Regions from separate parts of the Chryseobacterium sp. MA9 genome, predicted to be linked through region 1. Evidence: riboswitches for the same ligand, from Rfam matches in the RefSeq annotation. Region 1 holds a riboswitch; each other region holds the start of a gene.
The links. A riboswitch is a leader RNA that binds a small molecule or an ion and turns the genes downstream of it on or off. The one in region 1 is predicted to bind cobalamin.
Positions count from the first base shown of each region.

Region 2: linked by a shared signal. The riboswitch ahead of KIK00_RS17350 (TonB-dependent siderophore receptor) and the one ahead of KIK00_RS09750 (TonB-dependent siderophore receptor) in region 1 are both predicted to bind cobalamin.
Region 3: linked by a shared signal. The riboswitch ahead of KIK00_RS09125 (acyl-CoA thioesterase) and the one ahead of KIK00_RS09750 (TonB-dependent siderophore receptor) in region 1 are both predicted to bind cobalamin.
Region 4: linked by a shared signal. The riboswitch ahead of metE (5-methyltetrahydropteroyltriglutamate--homocysteine S-methyltransferase) and the one ahead of KIK00_RS09750 (TonB-dependent siderophore receptor) in region 1 are both predicted to bind cobalamin.

Region 1 is NZ_CP075170.1:2,158,792-2,164,533, reverse strand. Features, by position in the region: gene KIK00_RS09760 (helix-turn-helix domain-containing protein) at 1-98, opposite strand, end outside; gene KIK00_RS09755 (T9SS type A sorting domain-containing protein) at 253-1,566, shown strand; cobalamin riboswitch at 1,707-1,884, shown strand; gene KIK00_RS09750 (TonB-dependent siderophore receptor) at 1,917-3,743, shown strand; gene KIK00_RS09745 (YncE family protein) at 3,764-4,819, shown strand; gene KIK00_RS09740 (CCA tRNA nucleotidyltransferase) at 4,985-5,742, opposite strand, start outside.
Region 2 is NZ_CP075170.1:3,811,846-3,817,587, reverse strand. Features, by position in the region: gene KIK00_RS17355 (YncE family protein) at 1-1,080, opposite strand, end outside; gene KIK00_RS17350 (TonB-dependent siderophore receptor) at 1,077-3,110, opposite strand; cobalamin riboswitch at 3,219-3,405, opposite strand; gene KIK00_RS17345 (transporter) at 3,498-4,445, opposite strand; gene KIK00_RS17340 (cytochrome-c peroxidase) at 4,458-5,507, opposite strand; gene KIK00_RS17335 (MbnP family protein) at 5,500-5,742, opposite strand, start outside.
Region 3 is NZ_CP075170.1:2,020,528-2,026,269, forward strand. Features, by position in the region: gene KIK00_RS09115 (GEVED domain-containing protein) at 1-443, opposite strand, end outside; gene KIK00_RS09120 (hypothetical protein) at 700-1,500, shown strand; cobalamin riboswitch at 1,533-1,713, shown strand; gene KIK00_RS09125 (acyl-CoA thioesterase) at 1,831-2,214, shown strand; gene KIK00_RS09130 (HD family hydrolase) at 2,271-2,861, opposite strand; gene KIK00_RS09135 (hypothetical protein) at 2,863-3,561, opposite strand; gene KIK00_RS09140 (PadR family transcriptional regulator) at 4,092-4,421, shown strand; gene KIK00_RS09145 (PspC domain-containing protein) at 4,433-5,742, shown strand, end outside.
Region 4 is NZ_CP075170.1:504,486-510,227, reverse strand. Features, by position in the region: gene KIK00_RS02310 (AraC family transcriptional regulator) at 1-611, shown strand, start outside; gene metE (5-methyltetrahydropteroyltriglutamate--homocysteine S-methyltransferase) at 810-3,113, opposite strand; cobalamin riboswitch at 3,290-3,476, opposite strand; gene KIK00_RS02300 (Lrp/AsnC family transcriptional regulator) at 3,672-4,133, shown strand; gene KIK00_RS02295 (hypothetical protein) at 4,217-4,759, opposite strand; gene KIK00_RS02290 (hypothetical protein) at 4,858-5,226, opposite strand; gene KIK00_RS02285 (dihydrofolate reductase family protein) at 5,275-5,742, opposite strand, start outside.

The DNA of each region.
Region 1 (5,742 bases):
ATGAAAAGAAACAGCAGGATTCTTCTGCTTTTTTGAAATAATTTTTGCCTTGATAACTTGTTTTTTGTGTTTTTTTGAATAGTTCGGGTAAAATCCATATTCAAAATGATGTTTTGTATCTATTTGATTATTATTTGTTTAAAAATTAAACTCTTTTAAAATTCACGAATTATGAAAGCCTATTTCTTTGAATAGGGTAAATATTGTATTAATATTGTTTCTACCAATTCGAAACACTAAATATAATAAAATATGAAAAATTTTTACAGAATGTCAATGAAAATATTGACAGCTTGTCTTTTTCTTAAATTTGGTTTTGCAGAAGCACAGCTTACCGTAATAGGTTTGGGAAATTATAATGTAGGTGCAGTTTCAGATAATGGAGTAGTAAGTATGCATACAAGTGCAGGTGGAATATATAAATGGAATGCAGCAGGCGGACTTGTACAGATAGGTTCAATATCAAATGGATATCCGGCTGCAGGGAGAACTATTGTTTCGAATGACGGAACCAAAATATCATCTTCTGTCACAAATTCTGCAACAGGATTTAATGAAATATCTACTTATGATGTAGCTACTTCCACATGGGTAAACAGAGGCGGGCTGGTTCCTACCGGTTGGGACGGCAGCGTAAGTTCCACATGGGGAATGTCACCTAACGGAAATACTATTGTAGGACTAGGATTCCTGACTGCTGCGAACGCGCATGCTGTGAAATGGGATGAAGTAAACGGAATGGTTGATCTTGGAAGTATAGTTCCCGGACGGAGCTCCAGGGCAAATGCAATCAGTGCGGCAGGAACAGTGATTGTAGGGTGGCAGGATGAGCCAACTGGCACAAGAAGCGGCGCAAAATGGCAGGATGGAGTAGAAAGTTTTATTACAGATAATAATGGGAATAATGTAGGAGAAGCAGGAGGAATTTCTGCAGACGGAAATACAATTATAGGAACTTCAAATCCTAATCCCTATGTCTGGAATGCTACAAGCGGACTTACTTATATAACGCATCCTAATGCTTCGTTTAGTTTCAAAGGAGGAGCTACAGGAATTTCTGCAGACGGAACAAAAGTTATTGGATATTACAGAGCATTTGGAGCACCTCCGATGTCGGGAGAAGGCTTTATCTGGACTTCAGCTGCTGGAAGAGTCAACCTGAATGACTATGCAGTATCCTTAGGAATTGCAACCAATGGAGTAACAATGGGTCTTCCTCTGGCAATTTCTCAGGATGGGAAAAAAATTGCAGGAATGGGCACTAATGCTTCCAATCAAACAGTGGCTTTTTATTTGGATACTTCTGAATTTTTATCAGTAAATGATACAGTGAAAGAGAAAAACAGTGTTGGTATTTATCCGAATCCTGTAACTGATGTGCTCTATTTTAAAGGAGCAGGAAAAATAGAAAAGGCAGAAATCTATAATATGGTTGGGCAAAGGGTAAAATCATTCGGAGTTATAGACGGTCAGATCGATGTTTCATCTTTATCAAAAGGAGATTATATTCTGCAATACTCTGTGAAGGGAGAAAAACAACAGACTTATAAATTTATAAAAAATTAAAACATATATAAATAGTAAAAGTAGTGGGATGAATGGCCGTTTTCAATATTGAAAGCGGCTGTTCTTTTTCGTTTACCTGATCAGGGAGATAGGTTTTTTTAAAGCATAAGCCCGGTTTTGGGCGAATACATATAAAAAACTATCTTTGCAAAAATTTTGGTTTCCAGTATTTTGGAATGAAAAGGGAATCGGGTGTAACTCCCGGACTGTCCCCGCAACTGTAAATCGCAATAAAAGTTTCTGCAAAAAGCCACTGTTTAAAACGGGAAGGAGCAGAATGCGAAAGTCAGGAGACCTGCCGGAATTATAATAAAAAAAACATATTGCTTTCGGAGGAAAAGTAAAAAAGTATGGATATAAAAAGATCTTTAGTACTGCTTTTTTCATCTTATGGCTGTTTTCTTTTTGGACAAGAGAAAACCATTGACACTATTTATGTCTTCGATAACCAGATGAATAGGGTGAAACTTTTTCATCCCGTAAAAACAATTTCGGCAGAAGAGGCCGAGAAAAATTCCAGTAATCTTTCGGAACTCCTGAGATTTCAGTCACAGGTTTTTATCAAAGAAAATGGCCGTGGGGCTGTTTCTTCACCCTCTTTCCGAGGAACTACCGCTCAGCAGACCGCCTTTGTATGGAATGGAATTAATATCAACTCCAGTTTTTTAGGACAGGGAGATATCAATAATATTGCTTTGTTCGGCTATGATCAGATCGGCATAAAAGCTGGTGGTGGAAGTGTAGTGTACGGAAGTGGTGCTATCGGGGGAAGTATTCACCTGAATAATACCCTTGATTTTAATAAAGGGTTCCATGGTTCTTTATTTTCTGAGGTTGCTTCCTTTAATACCTATAATAATTTTGTAAAAGGTTCTTACAGTAATGATAAGTTCAGTTTTAAAGCTTCCGGAAATTATTCTGTGAGTGAAAATAATTATGAGGTAAGTGATCTGAACTATATCAACAGAAATGGGAATTACTACAATACCACATTCAATGCAGGTGCATCCTATAAAATAACCAACGATCATAAAATTTCGTGGCAGAGCCAGTTTTTCGATTCTTCACAGCATTATCCTGTATATGAAGAAACGGGAACAAAAACAAAGTATAAAACTCAAAGTATAAGAAGCCTTCTTTCCTGGGACTGGAATAAAACAAAGTTCAGCAACTCTTTTAAAGCCGCCTATACAGAAGAAAACTTTCAGTATTTCGGTTCGTTAAATCTGCCTAAATCAAGCGGAGGAACAGGGAGAAATTATATCTTTAAAAATGATTTCAACTATTTCCTGAATTCTAAGTGGAATTTTAATCTTATCGGAGAATTTCAGGTCAATAAAGGTGAAGGATACCTAAACGGAATATCCAGTGTCAGTAGAAATATTGGCTCTGTTTCAGGATTGCTAAGGTATTTTGCTACTAAAGACCTACGTTTTGAGGGTGGATTTAAGAAAGATTTTGTGGAAGATGTGAAGTCTCCGTTTATGTATTCATTCTCCGGAAAATGGAGTGCTGCAAAATGGTATGATGTAAGCATTAATGTATCAAAAAACTTCAGATATCCTTCATTTAATGATATTTATTATGAACCGGGAGGAAATAAAGATCTGAAACCGGAAACGTCTACCCAGTTTGATATGGTAAATGAGTTCAAAGTGGGGGATTTCAAACTTACTTTGTCTCCATATTATATGAATGTGACAGATCTTATTGTATGGCTGCCTACTGCTTTTGGATATTGGCAGGCATTTAATGTCAATAAATCTGAATCTTACGGATTAGAATCTCAGTTGTCTTTCAGTAAACAATTGGGGAATCATAAAATTCGTGCGAATGCCGGGTACTATTATGCAAAATCTATTGATAAGGAAACGAAGATGCAAAGACCTTATGTTCCTATGCACAGAGGGAATGCCAATATAGATTATGAATATAGTTTCTTTAAGTTTTTTGCACAGGGACTGCTGAATGGTGTTACCTACACTACAAGTGATGAAAAAAGATCAGAAGCAATAGATCCTTATTTCCTTTTAAATATGGGAGTTTCGGCAACGCTGGCAAAAAAATATACTTTAGGATTTAAAGTGAATAATCTAACGGATACTTATTATAAAACGGTTTCTTTCTATCCTTTACCGAAAAGAAACTATAGCGTGTATGCAGCAATAAATTTTTAAAAAATTAAATTGAATAAATTATGAAAATAACTAAACTTTTAACTGTATTATTTGCAGTGGTTTTATTGTTTAACATGTCTTCATGTACAAGTGACTCTGCGGAGTTTGAAATGTCTCCAATCACTTATCAGAACGGATATTTTATTTCTAATGAAGGGAACTTCAACAGCCAGGGAGCTAAAGTAACATTCCTGACAAGAGATTTAAGTCTGAAGCAGGATGATGTATATGGGTATAACAATAATAAAGAAATACTGGGTGATGTTCTTCAGACCATTGGTCTTAACGGAAACAAGGCTTATCTTGTGATCAATAACTCGAACAAAATTGTTGTAGTAGACCGTTACACATTCAAGAAACTAGGAGTAATTACAGAGCAGATTGATAATCCAAGAGGAATTGCTTTTGCGAATGACTTTATCTATGTTGCCAACCTGAATTTCTCTACGAATGCAACAAGTGTAACGAAATATAAAGTTTCTGACTATTCATTTGTAAGCAAAATCACTATGACAGGCGGAGCTGATAAAACAGTAGAGGCAGGTGGAAATGTTTTTGTACAGAATGCTACATCAGGATTCGGGAATATGATTACTTATATTAATACTTCTAATGACAGTAAGGCTGAAATTACTGTTCCGAATGGTAAGATTAACAGTACTGTTTCATACAAATCTAATGTTTATACAATTTCTTCTACAGCTACAGATTCTTATATCTACAAGATTACAAGTACAGGAGCAATGACACCGGTAATTACACTTACAGGAATTCCAAGTGCTACCAATCTTCAGATTGATAATGATAAAATCTACTTCAGCTCTGCTAATAAAGTATATACAACAGGTTTAGCTACTCCAACGGTTCCTTCCAGCCCATTATTAACAGCTGCGGATGGAGGTCCTTACCTTACTCTTTACGGATTTAACGTTATTGATGGAAGAATCTTTGCATCAGATGTTCATCAATTTACAGCAGAAAGTGAAATGGTAATATATTCAGCAGCTACAGGCAGCAAAATGGGATCTATTAAAACAGGAGGTCTTGGTGCTAATGGAACTTTCCTGAATCCGTAATGATGTATTACTCCTAAAAATATAATTTTTTATTTTTTCATCATTTGTGTTTTTTTCCGGCCGGTTTCTTTTGAAACCGGCCGGCTTTGTTTTATATCTGTGTACGAAAAAGCCCGGCGGGATGGAACATCCCGCCGGGCTTTTTAATATTATCTATAGATTAAACTAGATTGTTAATCCCAGTTTTTCAGCTTCAGCAATGACAAATTTTGTGGCTTCCTCTTTTTCATTTGGAATTTCACCTTCCAGAATGGCTTCTTTTACTTTCTCTTTCAGAATACCAATTTCACGGCCGGGCTTAAGATTAAACATTTCCATAATCTCTTCACCTGTAATAGGCGGCTGGAAGTTTCTTACCTGATCTTTTTCTTCCACTTCTTTGATCTTCACCGCTACATATTCAAAATTTCTTTTGAATTTCTCCTGCTTTTTAGAGTTTTTAGTGGTAATATCTGCTTTACAAAGGGTGAAAAGATCTTCAAGGTTTTCACCGGCATCAAATAAAAGTCTTCTCAATGCCGCATCTGAAGCATCATCAGTGATCAGAGCAATAGGTCTTGATGAAAGTTTCACCATTTTCTGAACGTATTTCATATCACTTCCCAAAGGTAACTTCAATCTCTGGAAAAGGGTTTTTACCATTTTTGAACCTAAAAATTCATGTCCGTGAAATGTCCATCCCGTTCCTTCTACAAACTTTTTTGTAGGAGCTTTCCCAATATCATGGAGTAAGGCAGCCCAGCGAAGCCAAAGATTATCCGTATTCACGGAAATATTATCTACAACTTCCAGCGTATGGTAAAAGTTATCCTTGTGGGTTTGTCCTTCCACTTCTTCCACTCCCTTCAGTTCTATCAGTTCCGGAATAATCAGCTTCATAAGACCGGTTTGCTCCATTAGTCTCAATCCGACAGACGGTTTTT
Region 2 (5,742 bases), 1.7 Mb from region 1:
TTTAAAGTGTCCGTTTTTATCAAAGCAATACACAAATCCCATAGAAACATAATTTCTGGCATCTGTCATGTAGATATCTTCTGTGATTGGGTTTACAGCAATTCCGTAAGGTGTTTTAATAGCAGTTTCGTATTCTTTGTCAAAAAGTCTGTTGGCAATGATTTGTTCTGTTTTTACATCAATGATCCCAAAGCTTTTTTTATAGCTGTGCGTGTTGTAATTGAATTCATTTCCATAGAAATAAAGTTTATCATTAACGATTGTCATTTCGCTCACTGCGAGATGGAAATCTTTTTTAACAATTCCCGTTGCTGCATCTATAAGGTATAAACTGGAAGGAACGTTATAGTAATCTCCTCTTGAACTTACGTAAAGATCACCGTAATTGTCTTTTTTAATATGGTGAAGATTAATGGCAACATTTAATTTCTGAATTTCAGTAAAAGTATTCAGGTCTATTACAGAAACGGTATTATCGTAATCGGGAGCTTTATATCCTCCGGAATTGGCCACAAATAATTTATTCCCTACAATTTCCATTTCTTCCGGCTGATATCCCACTACCACTTCACGCTGGATAGAAAGAGAAGTGGTGTCAATTTCTACAACTTTTCCCTTTGGAGCTTTTGGATTAATAGCTACCGGACCTGCATAGCTGCTGGCATAAGCTTTCCCGTCTTTGAAGGTTAAATAACGGCAGTTTTGTAACGGAATAGAAGTAATACGTTTAGCTGTTTTTGCATCCAATACTTCAATTTTATTGGAAACATTAACAACAATGTACAGCTTGCTGCCATAGACTTTAATATCATTTCCTACATCTCCCAGCTCTTTCACCACATTCGGGTTAATCTCTGCATAAATATTCCGGTAGTAGGTTCCTTTGGTATAATCAAAAAAGTCCAGCGTACATTTGTTGCTTCCCATATTTCCTTCATTCAGCATGTAGAAACCTTTTATTGCTGTATTTTCTGATGGAAGCCCCTCTACTACTTCCTGACGAACGATAATATCATCTGTACGGCATGAAGTAAGAAAAGCTAATACAAGAAATAAAAAATAAAAGTTTAGTTTTCTCATAAGGTGAAGTTTAAAATAAGTTTAAAGTTTCTTCCAGGCATCGGATAATTGATCACTACATCATAATATTGGTTGAAAATATTATTCATCTCAAGGCTTACTTTAAATTGATGATTCGCCCAGTTGAATTTTTTCTGAACTGACAAATCATGGGTATACCAGGGCTGTACGTAATTGTATTGAATATTATCCTGATTCACATCATATCTTTCTCCTACATACATCGCACTGTAATTGAAGCTCCAGTCTTTATAATCTGCCATCAGGCTGAATGAGCCGCTATGCCATGGTGTATAAGGAATCTGATTGCGGTAGAAGGTATCCTCCGGATCAGTCATATCTCTTGCGCTTTGGTAAGTGTAGGAAAGCAATGGTCTTAACTTTACTTGTCCCATCTGCAATTCAGTCTGAAGATTTACATCGGCTCCTATGATTTCCACCATTCCAAGGTTCATCATCAGCCAGCGGAACATGCTTCCGTTAGGAGCTGCAACAATCTTATCCTGTACCTTGTTGTAATAACCGTCTACTTTAGCATAAAAGCTTTTAAAGAAACGGTTGTTATAATTCTTCTGGTAAGTAAATCCTATATCATACTGATTGGTGAATTCCGGTTTCAGGTAAGTATTTCCGATATTGGTATAATACAAATCATTGAAGGTTGGAAGTCGGAAAATCCTTTTATAGAAAGCTCTTAGAGTAAGCTCGGGAATACTTTCCGGCTGATAGCTCATAAATACGGCAGGTGTCCATTCTCTGCTGTCTCCGGGTCTTTTATTTTTTCTTACTTCTTCAAAAGTAAAAGTTCCTAAAAGGCTACCCAGAATTTTGAATCTGTTCCACTGATACGTTGTTGCCAATGCTACCAATGTGGTGTAGCGTGTAGGATAAGAAAAGTTATCCAGATTGGCATCCAGATTATTGTACTGAAAATCCCCACTCAGGCTGACATCCCAATTGGGTGTGATAGAATAGATATTAGACGAGGAAAGATAGAGCTCTCGCTGGATATAGGTATTATCGGTATGAATAATTGACTGCGAGCGAACCGTGTCCATGAAATGGGTATAATCATAGGCAAATTTTGCTTTCAGCTGTGTTTCAAATTTGGGAAACAGTTTTTTCCGCAGGTTGGCCTGTACGAAATAATTTTCATCAGAAAATCTCGCTCCTCTTCCTCCAAAACGGCCATTCACAATAGGAGCAGGCATTCCACGGTCTGAAATATAACCATAGCCTCTTACATTCCAGCTTCCGTTGTTTAAAGTTCCGTTTATTGAAGTTTCAAAACGTTTTGCTTTGATATCTGAGTCCTGCCTCTTTGCGATAGTATCATAGGCCTTTTGTCCATCAGGATATTTCTTTGCATACCGAAACCTGTAAATTCCGTCACTTTGCATGAATTCTCCACTGAAGCTGGCAGAAATTCTATCTGAAATTTTCTGCTCCAATCGGAAAGACGGATTAAAGAGATCAATGGAAGCACTTTTGGCTCTTAACACAAGATTGGTTTTCCGTGTTCCTTTAAATACAGGCGTTTTGGGCTGTAAATAGATTGACCCCGAAGAACCGAAGTCTTTTGCCGGTTGGAAAATCTCACTTTTCTGTCCGTTGTATAATGATATTTCTTCCAGATCGTCCAAGGAATATCTTCCCAGGTCAACGAGTCCATTTTGGGCATTCCCCAGTTGAATCCCATCATAGAAAACACCTACATGCTGACTACCCATACTACGGATATTGATGGTTTTTAAACCTCCCAATCCTCCATAGTCTTTGATTTGCACTCCGGAAAAATACCGCAATGCATCTGCTACAGAGTGACTGCTAAGTCTTTCCAGCTGTTCGCCTTGTAGGGTTTGTGCCGGAAGAATTTCTTTAAAATTTTTCTTGTAAAGGCTGATCACCTTGATGGATTCTTCCTGAAGACTGTCTTTTTTCTTGGTTTGAGAAGACAAAAGTTGAGATGTTAACACCAGTATTGTGAAAACAGCTTTATAAATTGTTGAAGTAATTAGTTTTGCCGTCATTAGCTCATTTAGGATAATGATGACGCTAATGGGTATAAGAATACAAAGACAAAGCACAGCTGTCACTGCGCAGAATCATTGATGTCCTAAGCTTTATTCCACGAAAGCGTCAAACGATTATTTTCTGGCAGGTCTTCTGACTTACTCCATTTTTGAAATCCTTCCCATTAAAAAAACAGTGGATATATTCTTCAAAAATCTTGGTGCGGAGCTTACAGCAGCGGGTCTGTTCCGGATTTTCACCGGATTCCCTTTTAAGAGCTTTTTATGGCTCACCAAATTTCGGCAAAGATAAAGAATTATTCCTAACCCCCAATTAAAATCATGATTCATAAACAATTAAAGCTCCCGAAGGAGCTTTAACATCTTTTCATTAAGGGTTTCATTTTAAATTCCAATATTCAGGAATACACTGAATCTTGATTTTGCTTCAATATCTCCTCCTGCCAGATGAGTATACATCGGAAGCATTACTTCACTTCCCAGGCTCAGTTTTTTATAAGAAGCTTCAAATCCCAGTTTGCCATACAAAGCACTTCCTGCAGTATTGGGAAGCGCTTCATCAAACTGTTTATTCTGAGCATAAACTTCTCCCTGAGCACCTGTTTTTACAGAAAAAATGGATTTTTCATTTCCCGCAACCTGATAAAAACCCGTCGCAGCATAGTTCCATTGGTTTCCAAAACGGTAATTTTTCTTATTCTCAGTTTTGATGGTATAGTCTGTATTGACCAATACTGCCACTTTATTTTTCTGAAATTTATAGTTCAAAGCCGCCTGATAATCCCAGCTGCCTGTTCCCAACTGAAAACTTGGATTAACACCAGACGCTCCTTTTTCGTCAAATTTTCCTAAAGGAATTTTCACACCCAAACCTCCGCTCAGATGATGAAAATTATCTTTAGAGCTCATCAGCTGGTAAATTCCCATCAGATTCAGATCACCTATACCATTGATCTTGATATCTCCCTGCATCATTTTCTTTTCATGGAAATGGAATGGCAGACTTGCATATACGCTCAGTTTTTTAGTCAATGGAATTTTCCCCCAAAGCTGAAGGGTATTGAAATACTGATCCTGAGTAAGGTCTTTTACAAATAAGTTTTCCTTTGCTTTGTAATGTTGTGCAAAATATTTGATTCCGATAAACTGTGGATTCAGTAAAGATTCAGAACCAGATGATCCGTTACCAGCTGCACAACCACAGGCATCACAATCATCATCAAAATCGAATCTGCTAAAGGTATCCGGAGCAATATATGCACTGTCTCTAATAATCTTTGCCTGATACTGATTAAACAGGATCAAACTTACTATCAATATAATCTTCTTCATGTTTTCTATAAATTATTCTGCAAATTTTGGATTGGATATAAAACTTTTATCCGATAATGTTTTCAGAAATGCGATAATTGACTGTTTTTCCTGACTGTTCATGGCAATTCCTACATGACCGTTCTGCTTCAGCTGCGGATCAAGATTAGCATTATCTTCCACCTGATCTGAATAGAAATTGAGTACCGCCTCTAAGCTGTAAAATCTTCCGTCATGCATATAAGGTGCTGTATATTCTACATTTCTTAAACTCGGAACACGAAATTTCATCCAATCAACCTGATTAAGGGAAACTCTGTAACGTCCTGCATCCTTGAATTCTGTATTGTAATACATTCCCGTGTTTCTGAAGCTTTCATCGGTAAATAATTCTCCGCTATGGCAAGAAGCACATTTCTGATTAAATAATGCCATTCCCTGAGATTCCCCTGAAGTCAATTGTTCTTTTCCCTGCTTGAATCTGTCGTATTTTGAATCTGCAGAAATTAAAGAAGCCATAAACTGTGATAATGCTTTTAAAATTCTTTCGCCAGTAATAGTTTCGTCTCCATATGCTTCTCTGAACAGCTTTTTATATTTCTGATCATCTTTAATCTTTGAAATTGCTTCTGGTATGGAGCTGTCCATTTCATTGACGTCTGTAATTGGGCTAATGGGCTGTTCATTCAGATTATGAATTACACCGTCCCACATATATCTTTTCAAAAAAGCCATATTCTGAATAGGTGGAGCATTCCTGATTCCTATTCTGTCATCTACACCATGGCTTACGGTATGCCCGTGATGGGTGAATGCATTTTCCTGAATATGACAAAAACCGCATGAAATGGTATTATTTCGGGAAAGCCTTCCTTCATAGAATAATTTTCGTCCCAGTTCTACTCCATTTTTGGTTACCGGATTCATCGTTTTATCAAAAGTCATTTCCGGGAAATACGAAGGAAACTGCAGATTGTAGGCTTCATCTTTTTCCAACGGCTGGATCACCTCATCAGAACAGGAAATACAGCTCAATACGAATACAAGCAGAAGTAATAACGTTTTAACAAAAAGATTAATCATTGTGAACGTGGTCTACTTTAAACATTTTTGTAAGATTATTGGTAACGTCTATCAGGTGTTGATTGGAACCCATCAGCATATCATTGCCTGTGGCAAGAGTAAGCGCTTTCTCTCCACTCAGAAACTGGTTCAGATCTGCCACAATATGAACAGAAGGGCGAATTTGCCCTGTCACTCTTGCTGTTGTCGGAAGATTTAAAGTAATTTCACGGTATAGATCAGCCTGTTGATTAGC
Region 3 (5,742 bases), 140 kb from region 1:
CCCGTAGAATTTACTGTCACATTGGAAATATGCATCATAGCAGTATCTGTAGATGCACTTGCACAATAATTGAGCGTTGTTGTAAAAAATACAGGATTAGACCATGTTCCCTGTACAGTACAAACTTTCACTACCTGTACCTCGTACGTTGTACAAGGTTGCAAACCGGTAATAGTAAAAGAATTTTGTCCTGATGCAACATCGGCTGTCATCCATGTAGTAGTTCCCGGTATTCTATATCTGATCCTGTTATCCGGAGTATTGGGATCAGCAGTCCAGGTAACTGTTCCTGAAGTAAGCGTTATATTAGACATCTGAAGCCCTGTTGGAGCATTTGTATCGCAGTAAAATAAAGATTTGGGCTCTTCTTCTATTTTGTGGGTTGCCTGAAAGCTGGAAACACCCAAAATAAGAGAAAATACATAAAGTAGTTTTTTTGTCATGTTTATTAGTTTTTAAATTCTCTTGGAAAATAGGAATTTTATAGAATATAATTAATACTTAGATCACATATTATTGCACTTTTTTAATATTTTTAAATTATATACATAAAAAACATATTTATTCAGCAGGATAATGCTATCAAAACCTCCTTCTTACCATTGTTTGAAACAAATACAAGATTTAAGAAAACTGCAGGAGTATAATTATCTTTCGAAAAGCATTTAATTTATATATTTGAGGGATCAAAAAATTTTCATGATGACTTTCATAAACAAAGCATTCTATTTATCTGCTTTCAGTATTTTTTCTTTAGCCTTTGTAAAAGGGCAGAATAAAGTTCCTTTCGGAGTTGTAAAAGCTGAAGAAGGATATGCCAATGTACGGGTTCATAAAGACAATTACAGAAAGATTGTAGACAAGATCCGTATGCGTAAGGGTGATGTATTCGTTTATGTAAAGCCTGCTCCCGGAGAAACAGAGTGGATCTGGATCAAATATCCGGAAAAACAGGATGAGGACAAACCATTTGTACGTTATGAAACACTTGATAAAGAAGGAATGGTCAATAAAGAACGTATTGCTTATATAGACCAGCTTCCTGCCTATACTCCTTCTAAATCCAAAAACGGAAGATCCCTTATTTTCACAGATAATTCTGATCCGAAAATTCCTACTGCCCAAAGAAGCAAGGTAGTAATTGATATCTACCCTTCCAACGCCGGCTATCGTAAAAAGGAAAAAGATGCGGAAGGAAAACTTCTCACCATCGATAAAGTAAAGCCTTGGGGAATCGGAAATGACCTTCCGGAAGGAATGACAGAAATCAAATCAATCCGAGTACAACAGCCTGGAAGAGGTTCTGTTTTTGTAAGAGAAGCCATCAAAAATATGTTCCAGCCTACCATGGATTTTGAGAACATTGGAGTAACTTCCCTTGACAATGATAATATTTTCCTTTATATGATAAATGGTTCAGGAGAAAACAGATACACTACGCTCTGGACGATTAAGAAAGGAAGAGTAATCAGCCAGATTATTTACCATAATCCGGAATAAATTCGCTATTTTTGCATCTGAAAAGTTTACACTTATTCATCACAGAAATTGGTTCTGCATCACTGCAGATTAAAAGGGAACCGTGTGAAAATCACGGACTGTCGCGCAACTGTAAGTAACTGAAATCTTTATCAAAGATCCACTGTGCGAGGCATGGGAAGGAGATAAAAGATGTTACAAGTCAGGAGACCTGCCTATTTCTTTAAACAAATAACTTTCGCGATTTGAAGTTGTATTGATCTGATGGATTGTTTCAGGGGTTCTCTAAGTTCCTGTCATTATTCTGTTGTTTTAATATCATTTTCACTTCGCTTTAATTAATAATGATATATGACTACAGAAGAAAGAATTGAAGCATCCGAAACCAGAATCTTTAAAGCGGTTTTCCCTAACACAACCAATCATTACGATACCCTTTTTGGTGGTACGGCTATGCAGCTGATGGACGAAGTAGCTTTTATTACCGCTACCAGATTTGCCAGAAAAAGAGTGGTAACAGTAAGCAGTGACAAGATCGATTTCAAAAAACCTATTCCAGCCGGAACTATTGTTGAGCTGATCGGAAAAGTTTCATACGTGGGAAAAACCAGTATGAAAGTAAATGTTGAGATCTATACCGAGCAGATGTATTCCTATGAAAGAGAAAAGGCCATTGTAGGTGATTTTACTTTTGTAGCGATTGACGAATTCAAGAAACCAATCCAGATACTATAAATAATAAGCTTCGGGCGGCCTTTGGCCGCCCGAAGCTTATTATATTTTCATTAAATTTATTTCACAACTTTTTCCGTTTCCAGACTTCTGTTTAATAAAAGTTCAAAAGCCTCTCCCATTTCATCCGATGCTCTGCTGATTGCATTTTCAAGCATATTCCGGATTTGTTTTTCTGTCACTCCGGCTTCCGTCCAGCTTTTTCCTGAAGTATGGGAATTTAAGATAAATGGCATGATTCTATCTATTCCACAGGCAAAAATAGCATCAGGGGTTTTCTCATCTTCAAACTCTAGCCATAGATTGAAGAACTCTGTACGCAAAGGTTCATCCAGTATTCCGAAAATCTTTTGGGCAGATGCCTTTTCTCTGTCAAACTTCCCAACCATTGCTTTTTCATCAAAAATAAAGGTGTCTCCAGCTTCTATCTCTACCAAATCGTGAATGGAAAGCATTCTTATCACTCTCAACAGATCAATATCTGCACGGTTTTTAGCATATGGATAAAGAATCTGAGCCAGAATGATGATCTGCCAGGAGTGTTCCGCAGTATTCTCTCTTCGGGAATCGTCAGCATTATAATTTCTTCGCTGTACATTTTTCAAGGCATCCACTGCCAGGATAAAATCAATCTCTTTCTGAATTTTCATCTTACTTTTCTCTATTATATTGTTCTGAAGGGTATACCTTTGTTTTGGTTACCCATTTATTATTGATCTTTTCTTTAGTGATCACTTTTACGCGGCCTTCTACCGTCATATCTTCTTCTTTTTCAAAGACTTTATCAAGCCCTTTATTGGGAATAACTGCATATTCAGTGGTAAAAAAATCGCAGCAGCCTGATTTTCCATAGGAAATCAGACGTTTACGTTTGACATCAACATCAAAAATATCAAGGGAACTGGACGCAAGATCCGTAAGTTCTCTACTCTTCACAAATGCCATTCTTGTACTGTTGAATACATAAACATCATAGGAAGCAGCGCTATAGTTTCCCATATTTCCGTTCCTTACCGCTACATCTTCAGTTCCGTCAAAATTAAAGTCATTAATGATTACAGAGTTCTGCTTATTCGTCAGCGGAATCATTTTTCCCAGTTTGGGTTTTTCAGCCTGATCTATTTCCAATACCAGATTATCTGATGCAAAAGTCTGTACCTTTGTGTTTTTATGATCAAATAGCTCTACGGTTCCTTTGCCGCTGCATCGGCCATCATAGCAATTTTCTACCTGAATGATAGCATCATAATTCTTTGATGCATTTCTAACCTCAAACTGATATTGCCCAAAACATGTAGGCCCAAGTAAAACAAAAGCCGAAACATACTTATATGTATTTAATAGATTCATGGTAATAGTAAATAGATTTAGGTGTTTTTTTTCCTAACAAAAATACGAATCATAATACCGATCTCAAAATTCCGACCTTATTATCTGTAAGGATCTGAAACAATTTAATAACCTTCAAATAAAAGAATATTCAGTGATAAGAAGCTGTTCCCGCTATACGCTCATACTCCTCGCTGCCTTCCTGAACCCAAACCGCTGTGGGGTAACCGCTGCTATCGGGGCTATTTTTTGGTAATGAGTAATAAGCAATGAGCAATAATTAATGATTGATAACTTTTTTATTTCTTTCATTTCATTAAAATTAAAGATTTTTTAAACATTTTTTAACCAAATTCATTTTTAATAAAATTTATAATAAAATTTATTAAACTGATTTTCAGTAGTTTATAATATTTATTTTAAAAATTTCACTACTTTGTATTGCATAATACCATTTAATTTACATATCTTTGTAATGTAAAATTAGAATAGGCTCAACTAGCTAGGAGCATTTTTCTAAAAATATAACTAATTAACAAAACTTATCAAAGATGAATACCGAAAATACCAAAGCGCAAATGCGAAAAGGAATTCTGGAATTCTGTATTCTAAGTCTCATCAATAATCGCGAAATGTATGTTTCTGATCTTATTGATGAACTGAAAAAAGGAAAACTGGATGTAGTGGAAGGAACCCTCTACCCTCTTCTTACAAGACTTAAAAACGGAGAGTTTCTCTCTTACAGATGGGAAGAATCTACAGGAGGGCCACCCAGAAAATATTATCAGATCACAGAAAAAGGAAAACTTTTCCTGGATGAACTTCAAAACACATGGAATGAGCTGACAGCCTCAGTAAACAACATCACCCAACAAAATTAAAAAACAAAGCTATGAACAAGACACTCTCAATAGGACTCGCAGGTTTTTCTTTTACAATAGAAGAACACGCATATATAAAGCTCAGCGATTACCTGAACGCACTGAGAAGCTCACTGGATGCTTCTGAGGCTGATGAGGTAATGCATGACATAGAAATAAGAATGGTGGAGATTTTCAAAGATTCTCTGGGAAAACGTGAAGTAATTAACGATACCGATGTAGAAAAGGTAATCGCACAGATCGGAAGCCCAGAAAAAATTGAAGAACAGGAAGAGGCTTATTTTTCTGAAAAAACATCTACCAGAAATACCAATTCAGGAAACAATTATACCGATAAGAAACAACTGTTCCGTGACCCGGAAAAACAAAAAATAGCAGGGGTTTGCGCAGGTTTGGCTCAATATGTAGGAATGGATATTACCACAATGAGAGCAATCTGGCTGGGAATCTTCGTATTAGGAATTTTTACAGCAGCTATTTCATCTTCACTGATCGGTCTTTTATATGTAATCCTTTGGATCGTACTTCCAAAAGCTGAAACAGCAGCAGATTTCCTGAAAATGCAGGGAAAGCCTATGAACTTCGACAATCTTAAGAATGAGTCTAATAAATTGGTTCAGTTTGCCAATGAATCTACTCAGAGGGTCGGAGAAATATACAACGAAAACAAACCTTACATCAATAATGCAGGAAGCGGAGTTTGGAATGTATTCAAATATATTGTAGGAGGATTCTTCGTATTGATGGCTGTAGGAAGCATTATCGGAGTATTTGTATTATTCGGTCTTTTCGGGATGGATACAGACTTTCCAGGTGCCAATGAAATCAGATTCTATATGGATGATCAGGGACTTGATAAAGTATTGGCAGCCATGATGGTAATCGGAAGCTTAATACCGGCAATCCTTTTCAGCTTATTAAGCATCAAGATTTTCTCTCCAAAAACAAAACTGAGAAACATCGGATGGGTAGTAGGAGGTTTATTCCTTCTTCTGATCGGATTGGGAACTTACTTCGGAATAAGCATGGCTAAGAAAGACATGATCTATAGAGGAAGCAAGGAAGACGTAGAGAATGTTGCCATCAACACTACTTCAGATACAGTGTATGTGGATGTAAAGCAAGTTAACATTCCTCAGAACTTCAAAGCATATAATAATGATATTTATTCTGATAAAAGATCTGTTTATGAAGAAGATTATATCTCAGTAGATGTAACAAGAAAACCAGATATTAAAACACCATATCTGATCATCAAAAAAGAAGGAAAGGGTTATAATTTCCCAATCCAGCTGACAGTTCCTGTAGAAGTTGTAAACAA
Region 4 (5,742 bases), 1.7 Mb from region 1:
TTTTGAAATTTGCAAAGTATCCTCCTAAAAATGGTGAGATAAGAACAGTAACCATCTATTTTGATGATGCCGTGCTGTATGATTTCAGTCGTGAATATGGATATCAGGCAGAGAAGAAGGACAATACTCCAGCTTTTATAAAACCGGATCAAAAGGTATTAACTTCTTTTATGTATTCTCTACTTGCCTATGAAGAACTTCCTGCTTCCACCGAACTTCTGCGTCTTAAACAGAAAGAAGCTTTACTTCTGATGCTGAGCTTTGATCCAGGTCTTAAAGATATTTTATTTGATTTCTCTGAGCCATACAAAATAGATATTGAAACTTTTATGAACAAAAACTTTCATTTCAATGTCAATGTGGAGCGTTTTGCTTATCTAACCGGGAGAAGTTTGTCTGCATTTAAAAGAGATTTTCAAAAGATATTTGGTATTCCTCCAAGACAATGGCTGCAGCTTCGGCGATTAAAAGAAGCTCATTTTCTGCTTACCCAAAAAGGAAGATCGGTTTCTGATATTTATCTGGATCTCGGCTTTGAAAATTTATCCCATTTCTCCTTTGCATTTAAAAAGCAGTTTGGTTATCCACCGAGTTCATTACAGACAAAATAACTTAAACTTCATCTAAAAAAAGTATCTGAAAGCGACAATCACCAGAATAACAACAGCTGCTGTAATGATTTTCACCTTCATATCGCTTTTCAGACTTCGGGAGCATAGCGCAATGTTTTAAAGGATTACTATAATAAATCGTGCCATGAATATCATAGCACGATCCAAGTGATTGTATCTAATTATTTTAAAGTTTTTTTAAAGTGCATATTCTACGGAAGCTTCTTTAGCTGCGGCCACCATTGCTATCAGGGCTTTTTCCGTTTCTTCCCAATGTCTTGTTTTTAGTCCACAGTCCGGATTTACCCAAAGCTGATTGGCAGGAATCACGTTTTGGGCTTTTCTCAACAGTTCAATCATTTCTTCTTTGGACGGAACCCTTGGAGAATGGATATCGTATACACCAGGACCAATTTCATTCGGATATCTGAAGTCTGCGAAAGCATTCAGCAGTTCCATCTGAGAACGGGAACACTCTATGGTAATCACGTCTGCATCCATATCGGCAATGTTTTCAATAATATCATTGAACTCTGAGTAGCACATATGGGTATGAATCTGGGTGGCATCTTCTACTCCGCTTGCTGAAATTCTGAAAGCTTCTACGGCCCATTTCAGGTAGTTCTGCCAATCTGTTTTTCGTAATGGAAGCCCTTCTCTTATTGCAGGCTCGTCAATCTGAATAATTCTGATTCCTGCTTTTTCAAGATCTACCACCTCATCACGGATGGCCAGAGCAATCTGCTTACATGTTTCGGAACGAGGCTGATCATCACGAACAAATGACCATTGTAAAATCGTAACAGGGCCTGTCAGCATTCCTTTTACCCATTTTTCAGTTTGTGACTGTGCATATTGAGACCAATATACCGTCATAGGAGTCGGGCGGGAAACATCACCGAAGATCACAGGAGGTTTTACACAACGGCTTCCATAGCTCTGTACCCATCCATTCTTTGTAAACACAAAACCTTCCAGCTGTTCCCCGAAATATTCAACCATATCGTTACGTTCAAATTCCCCGTGAACCAATACATCTATTCCAATTTCTTCCTGCCAGTTAATCGTTCTTTGGGTTTCTTCTTTCAGTAATATATCATACTGTTCAGCCGTCAGCTCTCCTTTCTTGAATTTTGCTCTCCAGCTTCTTACCTCCATTGTCTGTGGAAATGATCCGATCGTAGTAGTTGGGAATAAAGGCAGCTGCAATACTTTCTGCTGTTCTTCTTTACGGATTTTGAAAGTATTTATCCTTTGCGCATCTTTTTCAGTGACAGCATTCGCTCTTTGCTTTACCTCATCATTATGAATAAGAGTGGATGTTTTTCTGCTTGCAATTGCTTTTTTATTTTCTTCAAAAGATGCAAGAATCTGTTCATTTTCTGTTCCGGATGCCAGTTCTTTAAGCGTTACAACTTCTGTCACTTTTTGTTTTGCAAAAGCAAGCCAGTTTTTAATTTCCGGATTAAGACTGGTTTCAAAATCCAGATCACATGGCGAATGAAGCAATGAAGAGGAAGGAGCAATCAAAATCCTTTCTGATCCTAATTTCTCAACTGCTTTATTGATGAAAGACAAGGACTTTTCAAAATCATTTTTCCAGATATTCCTTCCGTCAACCACTCCTAATGAAAGGTTTAAGCTTTCCGGAATAATATTCAGAATACCGTCTAATTGTTCAGGATTTCTTACCAGATCTATATGTAAAACATCCACGGGAAGTGATGCTGCCAGCAACCCATTATCATTTAATCCTTCAAAATAAGTGGCAACAATAAATTTAAGTTTCGGGAAACGTTTTCTTATTTCGGCGTAAACAAAATGATATGTTTCTTTTGCTTTCTCCGTTAAATCCAATGCTAAAAAAGGTTCATCAAACTGAATCCACTCTGCACCCTGTTCCTGAAGTTTTGTTAAGATACCTGTATATACGGGAAGAAGGTTTGCAGCCAGATCCAGTTTATCAAATCCTTCTTCTTTCTCTTTTCCTAATAACAGATAAGAAACCAGCCCAATAATTACAGGTTTTGCATTGATTCCTGCCTGTTTTGCTCCTGCAAATTCATTGAAAATTTTATCTGAACTCAATTTAAACTGCTGGTTTTTATAAAACTCGGGAACGATATAGTGATAGTTGGTATCGAACCATTTTGTCATTTCCATCGCAGTGATGTCCAATCCATCTTTCTGGCAGCCTCTTGCCATAGCAAAATAAAGATCCAGTTCAGAATTGTTCTTTTTAAGCACTACTTCATGGTAACGCGTAGGAATTGCCCCTACCACAAGGCTCATATCCAATACCTGATCATAGTATGAAAAATCATTACACGGAATAAGATCTATTCCTGCTTCTTTCTGAATGTTCCAGTTTTGATTACAGATATTTCTGCCTGTATTCAGAAGTTCTTCCAAAAGGATTTTACCTGACCAATACTGCTCGCAGGCTTTTTTGAGTTCTCTTTTGCTACCAATACGCGGATAGCCAAGAATGTGAGTTTGCATTTTTTTTACTTTTTAATTAAACTTAATGGTAAAGTCTTTTTAAAATGCTTCGGAATGTTTTAACGGATAAAAATTTCTGGAATCATGATATAACAAACAACACAGTTTCCCTTACAGAGAAAATGTATGAATCTGATATATCATCTGTATGACCCAAAAGCTTCAGACCGCGAAAGCATTGTCAATTCAGTAAAGGCAGGTCTCCTGACTTGTAACAGTTTCCGTCATCCTTCCCGTTTTTGGCAGTGGATATGCAAGGACAGAAACCTTCGGTATGTTACTTACAGTTGCGCGACAGCTCGTGATTCACACACGATTCCCTATTAATCTACGTTAAGTAAAACCTTTCCTGTTTGATGAAGTATCTCTAAAGAACTGTACTTTTACCTCTAACGATAGTCATCAGTAAAAGTTTTTAATTTTGCGTAAAATTAACAATACAGAATAAATACACAATTAAAGCCAATTAATTAAGCAAAATAAACTTTTAAAAACAGTAATAAAAGCATAAAATTCTTTAAATTTGACTGTTTTTATAATCTAAAAGAATAATATTCTGTGGAACAACTCGATGATAAGGATGTACAGCTGCTCAGGCTGCTCCAGAAAAATGCAAAACTGACCGTTAAAGAGCTTGCAAAGGAAGTGAACCTCTCCACTTCACCGGTTTTTGAAAGAGTAAAAAGATTGGAACAGGAAGGGTTTGTGAAAAGATATGCAGCTGTTCTTGATGCCGAAAAGCTCAACCGTGGGTTTACGGTTTTCTGCCAAATCAAGCTGAAAATTCACGACAGATCTGTGGGGTATGATTTTGTGAAAGAAATTTTAGAAATTGAAGAAGTTGCGGAATGTTACAATATTTCCGGAGATTTTGATTTCCTTCTGAAAGTTCAGGTGCGGGATATGAAACATTACCAGGATTTTGTATTTAACAAACTGGGATCTGTAGATTCTATCGGGAGTACCCACAGTACATTTGTCATGGCTGAAGTGAAAAACAATCATGGAATCACTATATAATAAAAATAGAAAATTGAGAATTAAAAATAGTATGGCTTAGCCCGTTAGACATCATATTTAATTTTTTAATTCTCAATTTTGATTTAATTAGCAGCCGGGTCAATAAGTTCTGTGGTAAGACCTAAAGATTTTAGCAGGTTTTTATTATCAAAAAGTAAGGTTGCATAATGTTTTCCTTTCTTAAAAACCAGTTTTGAACCTCCTGGAAATTCACTTCCTGCATCAAGTTTTTTTGTTTTAGCATTGTATTTACTGAACCTAGTTTTGCTGTCCTGCAATGTGCTTTTATTCATAATAAGACCAAATGGAAGTCCTTCTATCACTACAGGTTTATTGTCTGAAATGGTAAAAAACATTTCATTAACAGCATTATTTACTCCCAGGCTGCAGTATAGCTCCAAACCTGTTTTTATAGGCCATTTTGCATACTTTTCCTCATTGGCATCTTCATAAAACACAGTTTTTACATTCAATGCTTTTGAGATTTTATCGGTATTCTGTGGAAAAATAAATTCTGTATTTTTATCCAATAAGGAGCTTAGAACTGCTGTTTTCTGTGAAAATGCATTGATACTTACCAGTTGAAAAAAGAAGGTTAAGATGAAAGTTAATGATTTCGTCTTCATGGATTATTTAAAATTTTAATGATTTGAAAGTTAAAGGTATTAAAATTTTGATTAAAACCATATTTTAAGCAATTTCTACATCGTTTTTCTGTTTTTTGCTATTTCTTTTCCTGTAAATTAAACACCGTGCCGGCAGGATCTGTAATCCAGTGCATATTGTCAGGAAGCTCTTCAATCTCGTCACAGGTTTCTACTCCATTCGATTGCAGGTATTCTGTAGCTTTTTCTACATTGGGAACTATAAGCTGCAGCCAGGTTTCAGAATGAGTATAATTATCTACACAATCTAACCAGATAATGTTATTCCCGAATTTTACTTCATGGGTTCTGGAAACAGTTGAATTATTAATCGGTTTTTCTTCAACATTCAGTTGTAAAATGTCCCTGTAAAAAGCAATCGTTTTTTCATATTTGCTTTTTGGAATTTTTATGGCAATATTTATTCCTGCTTCAAATTTTGCATCCATATTGTAGGTTTAACAGTGGTAAAAAATAAAATTAATTAAGACATCCATTTATACTTCAACATTGCCTGTCACAATCTCACCGGAACGTCTATAATTAGCTATAATAACTCCTTTTGATGTTACGTGGCTCTCCGTCAGAACAAAAGCAGCCGGAACCGAATTATCATCAAACAGTTTTTTCCCTTCGCCAAGAATCAACGGATAGATTTTTAAGCGAAGTTCATCTACAAGATCATGCTTCAACAACAGATGAATAAGTTCGCTACTGCCCCAAATTTGAATATCAGCACCTTCCGATTGCTTAAGTTTCCGGATATCATCCAGATTTTTGAGAAAAAAGGTATTCTTCCAATCTGAATTTTCTATGGTTTGAGACAGAACATACTTATTTCCTTCGTTGATTCCCGGCCAGAATTCAGCATGTTGAGGCCAGTAAGATGAAAAAATATCAAATGTTTTTCTTCCAAGAAGATAATCAGCTTGTTTCATTTCTTCATGCATGATTTCACCGAAAAG